DNA from 3 places in the Halomonas sp. DP1Y21-3 genome. Region 1 is predicted to be linked to each of the others. Evidence: predicted binding sites of a transcription regulator. Region 1 holds the regulator's gene; each other region holds the start of a gene.
What was found. Region 1 encodes sigma-54, which starts transcription at its own class of promoters, with help from an activator protein. Its sites were predicted from a motif close to TGGCACNNNNNTTGCTNT; they were not measured.
Positions count from the first base shown of each region.

Region 2: KUV74_RS12925 (urease accessory protein UreD) is a predicted target of sigma-54. The motif match lies at 2,548-2,565, and genes of this name have one in related genera.
Region 3: KUV74_RS14255 (hydrogenase small subunit) is a predicted target of sigma-54. The motif match lies at 2,098-2,115, and genes of this name have one in related genera.

Region 1 covers NZ_JAHVJM010000006.1:144,844-149,342, reverse strand. Annotated here, with positions in the region: gene lptB (LPS export ABC transporter ATP-binding protein) at 1-705, shown strand, start outside; gene KUV74_RS17230 (RNA polymerase factor sigma-54) at 976-2,388, shown strand; gene hpf (ribosome hibernation-promoting factor, HPF/YfiA family) at 2,548-2,856, shown strand; gene ptsN (PTS IIA-like nitrogen regulatory protein PtsN) at 2,862-3,347, shown strand; gene rapZ (RNase adapter RapZ) at 3,401-4,282, shown strand; gene KUV74_RS17210 (HPr family phosphocarrier protein) at 4,285-4,499, shown strand, end outside.
Region 2 covers NZ_JAHVJM010000004.1:148,070-152,568, forward strand. Annotated here, with positions in the region: gene ureC (urease subunit alpha) at 1-762, opposite strand, end outside; gene KUV74_RS12915 (urease subunit beta) at 759-1,112, opposite strand; gene ureA (urease subunit gamma) at 1,187-1,489, opposite strand; gene KUV74_RS12925 (urease accessory protein UreD) at 1,551-2,474, opposite strand; gene urtE (urea ABC transporter ATP-binding subunit UrtE) at 2,731-3,429, opposite strand; gene urtD (urea ABC transporter ATP-binding protein UrtD) at 3,569-4,402, opposite strand; gene urtC (urea ABC transporter permease subunit UrtC) at 4,399-4,499, opposite strand, start outside.
Region 3 covers NZ_JAHVJM010000004.1:464,747-469,245, reverse strand. Annotated here, with positions in the region: gene KUV74_RS14270 (carboxy terminal-processing peptidase) at 1-67, opposite strand, end outside; gene KUV74_RS14265 (M18 family aminopeptidase) at 241-1,572, shown strand; tRNA gene KUV74_RS14260 (tRNA-Met) at 1,739-1,815, opposite strand; gene KUV74_RS14255 (hydrogenase small subunit) at 2,271-3,365, shown strand; gene KUV74_RS14250 (nickel-dependent hydrogenase large subunit) at 3,365-4,499, shown strand, end outside.

The sequences.
Region 1 (4,499 bases):
CATCTGGCCAAGAGCTACAAGAAGCGTCGCGTCGTCCAGGACATCAGCCTGTCGATCGAGCAGGGCAGCATCGTCGGTCTGCTGGGCCCCAACGGGGCCGGCAAGACCACCTCCTTCTACATGATCGTCGGCCTGGTCAGAGCCGACGCCGGCAGCATCAGCATCGATGATCGGGACCTGAGCCGCGCGGCCATGCACCAGCGCGCGCTGGCCGGTATCGGCTACCTGCCTCAGGAGGCTTCGATCTTTCGCAAGCTGTCGGTGGCCGACAACATCATGGCGATCCTCGAGACCCGCAAGGACCTCGACCGCGAGGGCCGAGAAGCACGTCTCGAGCAACTCCTCGAGGACTTCCACGTCAGCCATATTCGCGACAACCCCGGCATGAGCCTGTCCGGCGGGGAGCGGCGCCGAGTCGAGATCGCTCGCGCCCTGGCCACCGAGCCGGCCTTTATCCTGCTCGATGAACCCTTCGCCGGGGTCGACCCGATCTCGGTGGGCGAGATCAAGTCCATCATTCGTCAACTCAAGGCCCGCGATATCGGCGTCCTGATCACCGATCACAACGTGCGCGAGACCCTCGATATCTGCGATCGTGCCTACATCGTCGGCGACGGCCAGATCATCGCCGAGGGCAGCGCCGAGTCCATCCTCGCCAACCAGCGCGTCAAGGAGGTCTACCTGGGCGAGAACTTCCGCCTCTAGACCGCAGGGCCGCCCGACAGTCGCAGTCGCATCAAGCGGCCGCAACACTTACCAGCATCAGCATCCAACCGCCGGCCCCGAAAGGGTCGGCCTCACCTTGCACACAGGGCCTCCCTCGAAAGAAGCACCTCCCCCCCTACCAAGTTGTTCCACATCGACCTTTCCACTCCCTCCCACAGGTCAAAAAACACCAACTTGGCAAGATGCTTGCATGTCTGATGACTCGTCGTTAGGGTAAAGCCTTTCGACAACACTGGTGGATCCCGACCCATGGCCCTCAAGGCGTCACTGCAGCTGCGCATCGGTACCCAGCTGACCATGACCCCGCAACTGCAACAGGCGATCGGCCTGCTGCAGCTTTCGACTCTGGACCTGCGCCAGGAGGTCCAGCAGGCGCTGGAGGCCAACCCCATGCTCGAACTCGAGGACGAGTTCGGCGAACAGCAGACCAGGGAAGCCGTGGAAGATGACTGGGCGGATCAGATTCCCTCGGAACTCAGTGTGGACAGCGACTGGTCCGACACCTACCAGGACCTGGGCACCACCCCCGCCGGCAGTGGCGAGGCGCCGGATTTCGAGCGCCAGGCAAGCTCCCAGTCACTGCACAGCCACCTGAGCTGGCAACTGGCGATGCTCGACGTCAACGACCAGGAGCGCCTGATCGCCGAGAGCCTGCTCGACGCGGTCAACGCCGACGGCTATCTCGAGCAGACACTGGATGACATCGCCCAGGGGCTCGAGCAAGACGGTCGTCGCCCCCCTCCCCTCGCCGAGGTGGAGGCGGTGCTGGTTCGGCTGCAACAGTTCGAACCGACCGGAGTGTTCGCCCGCGACCTGCGCGAGTGTTTGATGCTGCAACTGGATAGTCTGCCTCGCGATACCGTCCTGCTGCCCCAGGCCGGACGACTGGTAAGACAGTTTCTCGAGGCACTGGCCAGCGGCGACCGACGTCTGCTGAAGCGCCGGCTAGGACTCGATGACGACCAACTCGACAGCGTCATCGAGCTGATCCGGAGCCTCGACCCACGTCCCGGCAGCCAGTTCGGTGACAGCGATAACGACTACGTCATACCCGACCTGGTGGTACGCCACACCGAAGAGGGCTGGCGTGTTGAACTCAATCCGGATGCAATGCCCCGACTGCGCATCCAGCCCGACTATGCTGCGCTGATTCGGCGCGCGGACAAGAGCCAGGACAACCAGTTCCTCAAGGACCACCTGCAGGAGGCGCGCTGGCTGATCAAGAGTCTGTCCAGCCGCAACGACACCTTGCTGAAGGTCGGCCGGGAAATCATGGTGCGTCAGATCGACTTCCTCGAGCAGGGAGAAGCGGCCATGAAACCGTTGGTGCTGGCCGATATCGCAGACAAGGTGGAGATGCACGAGTCCACCATCTCCCGCGTGACCACCCAGAAGTTCGTGCACACGCCTCGCGGCGTGTTCGAGTTGAAGTATTTTTTCTCGAGCCAGGTCGGCCAGGATGGCGACGCCCATTCCAGTACCGCCATCCGCGCCATGATCAAATCGTTGATTCAAAAGGAACCTGCCCGCAAACCTCTGTCGGACAGCAAACTGGTGGAATTGCTGGCGGAAGACGGCGTCAATGTCGCCAGACGCACCGTGGCAAAGTACCGGGAAGCCATGAATATTCCGTCTTCCAGCGAGCGCAAGCGACTGCGCTGAGGCCTTGCGCTGCGGCGTCGCTAGCCTAGTTATCGGGAAAGCGCAAGCACTTGAAATTTCGCATGACATCTGCGTCTTTCTGCGTAGCGTCGAGGGGGTTTGCAGGATCGGAAAAAGGGTTACAATCAAGCCACCACCCGAAAGAGCAAGGAGCCTGTCATGCAAGTCAACATCACCGGCCACCACGTCGAATTGACCGATCCCCTGCGTGACTACGTACAAGAGAAGCTCACCCGTGTGGAGCGCCACTACGACAACATCACCAACGTCCAGGTGACCCTCTCGGTGGAAAAGGAACGCCAGCTGGCCGCCTGCACCCTTCACGCCGCCGGTGCCGACCTGCATGCCGAAGCGCAGGACGGCGACATGTATGCCGCTATCGACGCCCTTGCCGACAAGCTGGACCGCCAGTTGGTCAAGCACAAGGAAAAATCCCAAGCCCGCGCCCAAGGCGCCGGAATTCGCTGACTCTCATGACATTGGAAGCCATTCTCCCTCCCGAGCGCACATTGTTCGATGTCCCGGGAGGCAGCAAGAAGAGGGTGCTGGAGTTTTTCAGCACCTTCATTGCGCAGAACACCCCGAGCCTGGACAGCCAGGAGGTCTTCAGTCGGCTGATCGGACGTGAGCGCCTGGGCAGTACCGGCATCGGCAATGGCGTCGCCATTCCCCATGCCCGCAACCCCCACTGCAAGGCGCCCATCTCCGGCTTCCTCAAACTCGCGGAACCTGTCGACTTCGATGCCATCGATGGTGAGCCCGTCGATCTGGTGTTCGTGCTGCTGGTACCGGAAGAGGCCGACGACGCCCATCTCGCCCTGCTCGGCCAGGTCGCCGGCGTCATGAACGACGCCGACACACGTCACCGTCTGCGCCACGCCAGCTCCCAGCGCGAGCTTCACGAGCGCCTGCAGGAAGCCATCCGCCAACAGGCGCCGGGGGACGACACTCCCTCCTGATCGCGGCCTTGCCTAGGCCATCAGCAATGGACGCCTGCCCAAGGAGACAGGACATGCAGCTCGTGATCATCAGTGGTCGCTCCGGCTCGGGAAAGTCCGTGGCCCTTCAGGCCCTGGAGGACCTGGGGTTCTACGCCATCGACAACCTTCCCGCGACCTTGCTGGGCGCCCTGGTGGACGAGCTGGAAAACGGTCATTCCCGCCGTATCGCCGTCAGCGTCGACGCCCGCAACCTGCCTGAGGCGTTGGAACGCTTCCCCGCCCAGCTGGCGTCCCTCAAGCAGAGTCCGATCGACTGCCAGGTGGTCTACCTGACCAGTGATGCGCGAATTCTGCTCGAGCGCTATTCCCACACGCGGCGCCGTCACCCCCTGACCCGTGATAGCGACATGACCCTGGCGGAAGCCATCGAGTCCGAGCAGAAGGCCCTTTCGGGTATTCGAGACCTGGCCGATCTGGTCATCGACAGCTCTCGCCTGTCGGTGCACGAACTGCGTTCGCGCATCGCCGAACAGGTCGCCGACCACCGCAGCGGCCAGTTGAGCCTGACCGTGGAGTCCTTCGGCTTCAAGCGTGGCGTGCCGCCGGATGCAGACATCGTGTTCGATGCCCGCTGTCTGCCCAACCCCTACTGGGAACCATCGCTGCGTGATGCCAATGGCTGCGATCCCAGCGTCATCGACTTCCTCGAACGCTATCAGGACGTCGCCGACATGAAGCGCGACATCCTCGGCTGGGTGCGCACCTGGCTACCGCGCTATCAGCAAAGCCAGCGCAGCTACCTCACCGTGGCGGTGGGCTGCACCGGAGGACAGCATCGTTCGGTCTACCTGGCCGAGGGAATCGCCTCGGCCCTGGCCGACCAGCATCCCCGCGTCCGTCTACGCCACCGCGAACTCGGCCAGCAACGCCGACTGGACAGCGGAGGACTCTAGGCGTGGCCCGACGCACCCTGACCCTGACCAATCGTCGCGGCCTGCATGCACGCGCCGCGACTCGCCTGGTTACCTGCTGCCAACCCTTTGACGCCACCGTCACCGTCCACCATGGCAGCCGCTCGGGTGACGCCGCCAACATCATGTCGCTGCTGATGCTGGCCGCCCCCTGCGGAACGGAACTGACCCTGGAGGCCGAAGGCAAGGACGCGGACGC
Region 2 (4,499 bases), on a different contig from region 1:
GAAACCGGACTCGTTGAGGGTGTCGGTGTGGATCGCGATCTGAACGTCGTAGCGCTCGGCCACGCTCAGGCAGGTATCGATGGAGGCCGGGGTGGTACCCCAGTCCTCGTGCAGCTTGAGCCCCATGGCGCCCGCTTCGATCTGGGCCTCCAGCGCCTCAGGCAGGCTGGCGTTGCCCTTGCCGAGCAGACCGATGTTCATCGGCAGGCTGTCGCAGGCCTTGAGCATCTGATGGATGTGCCAGGCCCCCGGCGTGCAGGTGGTGGCGTTCGATCCGGTGGCAGGCCCGGTACCGCCCCCCAGCATGGTGGTGATGCCGCTGGCCAGGGCCTCGTCCACCAGCTGCGGACAGATGAAGTGCACGTGGGCGTCGATGGCGCCGGCGGTGAGGATCTTGCCCTCGCCGGCGATGACCTCGGTGCCGGGTCCGATCACGATGGTGACGTCCGGCTGGGTGTCTGGATTGCCGGCCTTGCCGATGGCGGCGATGCGACCCGCCTGAAGGCCCACGTCGGCCTTGACGATGCCCCACCAGTCAAGGATCAGGGCATTGGTGATGACGGTGTCCATCACCGTCTGGTCGAGACGCTGGCTCTGCCCCATACCGTCACGAATGACCTTGCCACCACCAAACTTGACCTCGTCGCCGTAGTGGGTGGCGTCCTTCTCTACCTCGATCCACAGCTCGGTGTCTCCCAGGCGCACCCGGTCTCCGACGGTGGGGCCATAGATGTCGGCATAAGCCTGACGACTGATCTTCATCGGGCGTCCTCCTGGCCGCTGTCGCCGCTGGGTGCACCGGCATCGTCCAGCGCGCCCATGACTTCACCGCGAAAGCCGTAGATATGACGACGTCCGGCGAAGCTCACCAGGGTGACCTCACGGCTCTGCCCCGGCTCGAAGCGCACCGCGCTGCCGGCGGCCACGTCCAGACGAAAGCCCCGCGCCCTGTCGCGATCGAACGCCAGTGCCGGGTTGGTCTCGGCGAAGTGATAGTGGGATCCGACCTGAATCGGTCGATCTCCGCGATTGGCCACCTCCAGCGTGACCCTGTCGCGACCCTCGCACAGGGCGATGTCACCGTCCTTCAGTTGGTATTCTCCGGGGATCATCCCGCGCCCTCCCTATTGGTATCAGCGTATGAGCCTGTCGCGTCGCCCCCGGATCAAGCCGGGGCCTGGCAGCGTCACGAGATCGGGTTGTGCACCGTTACCAGCTTGGTGCCGTCGGGAAAGGTGGCCTCGACCTGCACCTCGTCGACCATTTCCGCCACCCCTTCCATCACCTCGTCACGCCCCAGTATCTGGCGCCCTCGGCTCATCATCTCGGCCACACTCAGGCCTTCCCGGGCACCCTCCATGATCTCGCAGCTGATCAAGGCCACCGCCTCGGGATAGTTCAGCTTGAGCCCCTTGGCGCGTCGCCGCTCGGCCACCAGGCCAGCGGTAAACAGCAAGAGCTTGTCCTTGTCACGCGGTGTCAGCTCCATCCTTTCATCCTCGATGTTGGTCAGGGTGGCCAGGGGTCGCCTGTCCCGCCCGGCATGACATTCAGGTAAACCAGATGCGTGGCACACAGGCCTCGCGATCCATCAGCATCGGACGCAGCAACGTCCAGGCCGCCTCGCACAGCGACCAGGCCTCGCGCCGCGAGTGACCGAGGTAGCGCAGCAGCAGGACGCCATCACGTACGGTGACGGCCCAGCGCTCGGCTTCACCAGCGCCGGGACTGCCGGCAAGGTCATTCCCTCCCTGCCCCAACCCTTGGCGCAGACGTTCGATCGCCGCGGACTCGTCTTCGAGCCCGACCGCCCACAGGGTTGCCTGGACGCTGCACCCTCGCTGCCCCCAGGCGCCGTGAAAACGACGATGGTCAGGGTCGAGGGGCTGGCGCTCGATCCACAGTGGTCGTCCGTCCCGGGATAACCGGAAGCGCTGTTCGAGGTGGCCGCTGGCAAACGGCAGATCACTGGCCGGCCGGCCCAGCGCCAGCACCTCCCAGCCCAGGCAGCGGGCGCTGCCGGAAAGCTCGATCTCGGTGGCCTGCACCCCTCGCGAGCCGTCGAAGGCGATGGTTTCCTGGGGCAACCACTCGAGCAGCCCGCCCTCCTCGACCACCAGACGAGTGCGCTGGGACCAGGCCACGGCGTTGCGGTCGGCCCGATACAGCTTGTTGGCCGCCGGTGTGGTCAGCAGCGCCCGCGCGCCCGCGCCCACCCGCGCCTGGATATCCAGGATATCGCCGCTGACCAGCCCCCCCGGGGGATGCAGCAGATAGACGTGGCAGGTGCCGTCGCGGCCTTCGGGGTAGAAGGGACGCTGCACCCGCAGGGGGCCGCGATGATCCACCCGATAGAGGCGAGTGGCCTGGCCATCATGGCGAAAGCCGAGATCGAGGCTGGCCTCCCAGCGCCGTCCCGCGTCGAAGCGATGGCCGTGCCGATCGGTCGAATCCTGTGTTGTCTGCGCGCTCATGGCTCTCCCGGGCGGTCCGTCGAGTCGGCGTGGCAAGCGAAAGTAAAAAAGGCCACCACCATTGCCCAATCAAGGTGCAAGCCCCGTACCAGCTTCTCGAATCTCTATTTTTCTACTTAATTTTCAATTTCTTATAGAACAACCAAGGATTGCACCAGAGAAAAGCACGCCTTTGGTCGCGCACAAAAAAAGTGCGCAACCTTACGATTGCGCACCATTGATGTGCAGCGATTCATCCTGATTGACGCGCTACCGCTCAGACGGTCAGGTAGCGCTTCACCACGGCGTCGTCGAGCTCACCGATATCACCGACGGCGACTCTCCGCCCGCGATCGAGGATGGCGAAGTGGTCGGCGAAGCGACGGGCAAAGGGCAGTTTCTGCTCCACCAGCAGCACGGTCAGCCCATCATCGGCGATCAACCGACGGATGACTTCGCCGATCTGGGCGACGATATTGGGCTGGATGCCCTCCCCCGGCTCGTCGAGGATCAACAGCTTCGGCTCGATCACCAGGGCGCGCCCGATCGCCAGCTGCTGCTGCTGACCGCCGGACAGATCGCCGCCACGCCGGTGACGCATCTCCTTGAGTACCGGGAACAGCTCATAGATCCGTTCGGGCACCTGGCGCAGGCCATCACCACGGGCGGCGAGGCCCGTGCGCAGGTTCTCCTCAACCGTCATCAGCGGAAAGATCTGGCGTCCCTGGGGCACATAGCCCACGCCCAGGCGTGAGCGATCCTCGAGGCGACGCTTCTCCAGCGCGACACCGTCGGCGTAGTGAAGCTCACCGCCGGTGATCGGCACCTCGCCCATGATCGCCTTCATCAGGGTGGTCTTGCCGACGCCATTACGACCCAGCACACAGGTACAGGCCGCCCTGGGCACGTCGAGATCGAGATCCCACAGGGTGTGGCTCTCGCCATAGAACTGATTGAGCCCGCGAATGCTCAGCATCGATCCACCTCCTTGCCTGTCTCTCGCGCCCACCGGCCGCAGACCTTCGCCCACAGCGTGGCCAGCCTGCCGCGGGATGCGCCGTCCGCCCAGTACAGCGCTCTTACCGAAGACTGCTGAGGTACTCGCTCCAGTCCGATCATGCCGCCTCCTCGTCGCCACCCAGGTAGACCTCGATCACCCTGGGGTCGCTTGCCACCTTGTCCATACTGCCCTCGGCCAGCACCGAACCCTGATGCAGCACCGTCACCGTGCGGGCGATCGAACGCACAAAGCCCATGTCGTGCTCCACCACCACCACCGAGTGCTTGCCGGCGAGGCTCAACAACAGCTCTGCGGTACGCTCCATCTCCTGCTCGGTCATCCCCGCCACCGGCTCGTCGACCAGCAACAGTCGAGGGCGCTGCATCAACAGCATGCCGATCTCGAGCCACTGCTTCTGTCCGTGGGACAGGATGCCCGCCTGGCGGCGACTGAGCGACGCCAGGCCCACCGTCTCGAGCACCTCCTCGATTCGCGCCAGCACCTCCCCGGTCATGCGCGCCTTGAGCGTCGGCCACAGACTCTTGTCCATGGCCATCGCCAGCTCGAGGTTCTCGAACACCGTCAGCGCCTCGAACACCGTGGGCTTCTGGAACTTGCGCCCGATGCCGAGCCGGGCGATCTCCGGCTCGTTCTTGGTCAACAGGTTGTGGCGGCTGCCGAACCACACGCTGCCCTGATCCGGGCGCGTCTTGCCGGTGATGATGTCCATCATGGTGGTCTTGCCAGCACCGTTGGGGCCGATGATGCAGCGCAGTTCGCCGTCGTCGATGGTCAGGTTGAGATCATTGATGGCCTTGAAGCCGTCGAAGCTCACCGACACGTCCTCGAGATAGAGGATCGGGCCGTGGCGCACGTCGACCGGCGATTGTTCCGGGACCAGGAAGTCGAAGACCCGATCGCGATCGGCCAGGCTCTGAAGAAAGCTCATGGGGTGGCCTCCCTGGGGGTTGCATCCAGCGTGTCGGTTGGCGTGTCGGGTTGCGTGTCGCTGTCATCGTCGCTGCCTTGCTGGCGAGAGCGTGACA
Region 3 (4,499 bases), on a different contig from region 1:
GCGCCGTAGGGGCCGCGATCAGCAGGGACAGCGCCAGGGCGCGACCCGCAGACTCAATCAGGCTCATCAATGAAGCACTCCAGGATTCGTGTACACTCGTCGGTCTGACACCGACTCGGTCGGCGGGTCCCTTGGACCGGATTCGCATTGTAGCAGCTTGATGTCAATCCTTGACCCTTGCCGTTGTGCGACATTTAGGGTCAATCCTTGAACCACACTATCATGCAACAGAGGACGCCCATGTCACAGGAGTGCTTGCCAAAGGATGATGCCGGATGCGCCAAAAGGCTCAGTCGGCTGCTTGAGTTTCTTCACCGTTCCCCCAGCCCTTGGCACGCCACCGCGAACATGGCTCAGCGGCTCGAGGACGCCGGCTACCGTCGCCTGTTGGAGACCGATAGCTGGGATTTGGTTCCCGGTGACCGCTTCTACGTGACCCGCAACGATTCTTCGATTATCGCCGTCAACCTGCCGAAGGGCCAGCCGGTCACCAGTCTGCGCATGGTCGGCGCCCATACCGACAGCCCCAATCTCAGGCTGAAGACCCACGCCGGCCAGACGTCTGCGGGCTGGCTGCAGCTTGGCGTGCAGGTCTACGGCGGGGCACTGCTCGCGCCCTGGTTCGACCGGGACCTGGGCCTGGCCGGGCGTCTGCATGTCCGTCACGCCGATGGGCGGGTCGAGGGCGTGCTGCTCAACGTCGCCGAGGCCATCGCCATTATCCCGAGCCTTGCCATCCACCTGGATCGCGAAGCCAACGACGGCAAGGCGATGAATGCTCAGACCCAGATGGCGCCGGTGGTGCTGCAGGGGGGCAAGGACGACGACCTCGATCGCCTGCTGCTGGCCAGGCTGGAGCAGGAGCACGGCCTGACCGGGGTAAAGGTGCTGGACTTCGAGCTGGGCTTCTATGATCTGCAGCCGCCGTCGCTGGTGGGCGTGGGCAAGGAATTGATCGCCAGCGCCCGCCTGGACAACCTTTTGTCCTGCTTTATTGGCCTGGAAGCGATGCTCGACGCCGACGGCGAACAGGGCATGGTGCTGGTCGCCAATGACCACGAAGAGGTGGGTAGCGCCAGCGCCTGTGGCGCCCAGGGTCCGTTCCTCGCCGACGTGCTCAAGCGGGTGAATGGCCTGGTCGGCGAGGGCACCGAGGAAGGCTATATCCGCCTGATCCAGTCCTCGCGGATGATCTCCTGCGACAACGCCCACGCGCTGCACCCGAACTACAAGGACAAGCACGACGCCCAGCACGGCCCGAGCCTCAACGCGGGCCCGGTGATCAAGACCAACGCCAACCAGCGCTACGCCACCAACAGCGCCACGGCGGCGATGTTCCGTGATCTGTGCGAGAAGGTAGAGGTGCCGGTGCAGACCTTTATTACCCGGGCGGACATGGGCTGCGGCAGCACCATCGGCCCCATCACCGCAACGGAGCTTGGTGTGCCGACGCTGGACGTGGGGGTGCCCCAGTGGGCGATGCACTCTATCCGCGAGACCGCCGGCAGCCAGGATGTGGAACACCTGACCCGCGCACTGACGGCCTTCTTCAACAGCGCCGAACTGGTGTAGGTACAGCGCTCGCAGCACGCTTGCTGAAAGGCTGAAACGACGATAACAGAGCGCCTGGCGGGCAACCGCCAGGCGCTTTGTTTTTTCTGCGTCGGTGTTGAACCGTTGCATTGGAAGGCACAACGAAAAGGCCCGTCGATCGATGATCGACGGGCCTTTCGGTATCTGGTGGCTACGCCCTGACTCGAACAGGGGACCCCATCATTATGAGTGATGTGCTCTAACCAACTGAGCTACGTAGCCTTTGGATGGCGCCATATTGTACGGATTGCCGGCTTGTTGTCAAGCACTTGGGCTACGGTGATGGCCCCGATGCCGGCCTTGGTGATGGCCCCGATGACGGCTCTGATAGTGGCCCGGGGCGGCCAGGGCGGCGTCAGCGCAGCGCGCTGGAAAGCCGGCTACCACCTGTGTGCCGTGTAGCGCGAGTTCTGTGCTGGCGTGACGGAGGCCGCTGGAAAGGGCGCTACCGCCATGTGGTCATCAAGTGCGCCAAGTGTTTGAAAAGACGTACTCCCCGCAATCTGGCACGGGCCTTGCTCTGTAGTTTAGGGAAACAACAACAGGCGATCTGGATGGCTTTTCGTGCAGGCCTCGTGTCGGCTTCTGGCCTTGGCTGTAACGAGGGCAGGCCGCCTCCAGATCAGGGGATCACGCCGGTGGCGAGATCCAGGACCACGACAGGGGAGTCGTTGCCGATGGAGCCCATCGAAACCTTCTACGACGTGATGCGGCGACAGGGGGTCACGCGTCGCTCATTTCTGAAGTTCTGTTCACTGACGGCGGCGGCGCTGGGGCTCGGGCCTGCCTACACCGCCAAGATCGCCCACGCCATGGAGACCAAGCCGCGCACGCCGGTGATCTGGGTGCACGGGCTCGAGTGCACCTGCTGCTCGGAGTCGTTCATCCGCTCGGCCCATCCGCTGGTCAAGGACGTGGTGCTGTCGATGATCTCGCTGGACTACGACGACACCCTGATGGCGGCGGCGGGGCATCAGGCCGAGGCCGCCCTGGCCGACACCATCGAGCGCTACAAGGGCAACTACATCCTGGCGGTGGAGGGCAACCCGCCGCTCAATGAGGACGGCATGTTCTGCATCGTCGGTGGGCGGCCCTTCGTCGACCAGCTGCGCGAGACCGCAGAGCACGCCAAGGCAGTGATCTCCTGGGGCTCGTGTGCCAGCCACGGCTGTGTCCAGGCGGCGCGCCCCAACCCCACCCGGGCGACTCCGGTGCACAAGGTCATCACCGACAAGCCGATCATCAAGGTGCCGGGCTGCCCGCCGATCGCCGAGGTCATGACCGGGGTCATCACCTACATGCTGACCTTCGACCGGCTGCCGGAGCTCGACCGCACCGGTCGGCCCAAGATGTTCTATTCACAGCGCATCCACGACAAGTGCTACCGCCGGCCGCACTTCGACGCCGGCCAGTTCGTCGAGTCCTTCGATGACGAGGGCGCCCGTCGCGGCTACTGCCTGTACAAGGTGGGCTGCAAGGGCCCGACCACCTACAACGCCTGTTCGACCATCCGCTGGAACGAGGGCGTGAGCTTCCCGATCCAGGCCGGCCACGGCTGTATCGGCTGCTCCGAAGACGGCTTCTGGGACAAGGGGTCCTGGTACGCCCGGCTGCAGGACGTGCACCAGTTCGGCATCGAGGCCAACGCTGACCAGATCGGCGGCGTTATGGCCACCGGGGTGGGCGGTGCGGTGGCGGTCCACGCCGCCGTCAGCGCCTTGAAACGGGCGCAGGTCAAGCGCCAGTCGTCAGCCAACAGGGAGCAAGCCTGATGACCCAGATCAACACCCCTAACGGGTTCAACCTGGACAGAAGCGGACGGCGTATCGTCGTCGACCCGGTGACCCGCATAGAGGGCCATATGCGCTGCGAGGTCAACGTGGATGACAACAACATCATCCGCAACGCGGTGTCCACCGGCACCATGTGGCGCGGGCTCGAGGTCATCCTCAAGGGCCGTGACCCGCGCGACGCCTGGGCCTTTGTCGAGCGCATCTGCGGCGTCTGCACCGGCTGTCATGCGCTGGCGTCGGTGCGCGCGGTGGAGGACGCTCTCGACATCCGCATCCCGCGCAACGCCCACCTGATCCGCGAGATGATGGCCAAGGTGCTGCAGTGGCATGACCACGTGGTGCACTTCTACCACCTGCACGCGCTGGACTGGGTCAACCCGGTCAATGCGCTGAGGGCCGACCCGCGGGCGACCTCGCAACTGCAGCAGTTGACCGGCCCCAACCATCCGCTGTCGTCGCCGGGCTATTTTCGCGACGTCCAGAATCGCCTGAAGACCTTTATCGAGTCTGGGCAGCTCGGGCTTTTCAAGAACGGCTACTGGGACAATCCCGCCTATCGGCTCTCGCCGGAGGCAGACCTGATGGCGACCGCTCACTATCTCGAGGCGCTGGACCTGCAGAAGGAGATCGTCAAGGTCCATACCGTGTTCGGCGGCAAGAACCCCCACCCCAACTACATGGTCGGCGGGGTGCCCTGTGCCATCAATATCGACGGCGATCTGGCGGCCGGGGCGCCACTCAACATGGAGCGGCTCAACTTCGTGCGCGCGCGCATGGAGGAAGCCTTCGCCTTCTCCAGGAACGTCTACATCCCCGACGTCATCGCCATTGCGAGCTTCTACAAGGGCTGGTTGTACGGCGGGGGCCTGTCCGCCACCAACGTGATGGACTACGGCGACTACTCCAAGGTCAACTACGACAAGTCCACCGACCAGCTCAAGGGCGGCGCCATCCTCGGCGGCAACTGGAACGAGATCCACGAGGTGGACCCCACCGACCCCGAGCAGATCCAGGAGTTTGTGGCCCACTCCTGGTACCGCTACGCCGACGAGTCCCGTGGCCTGCACCCCTGGGACGGCGAGACCGAGCACCACTACGAACTGGGCGAGGGCA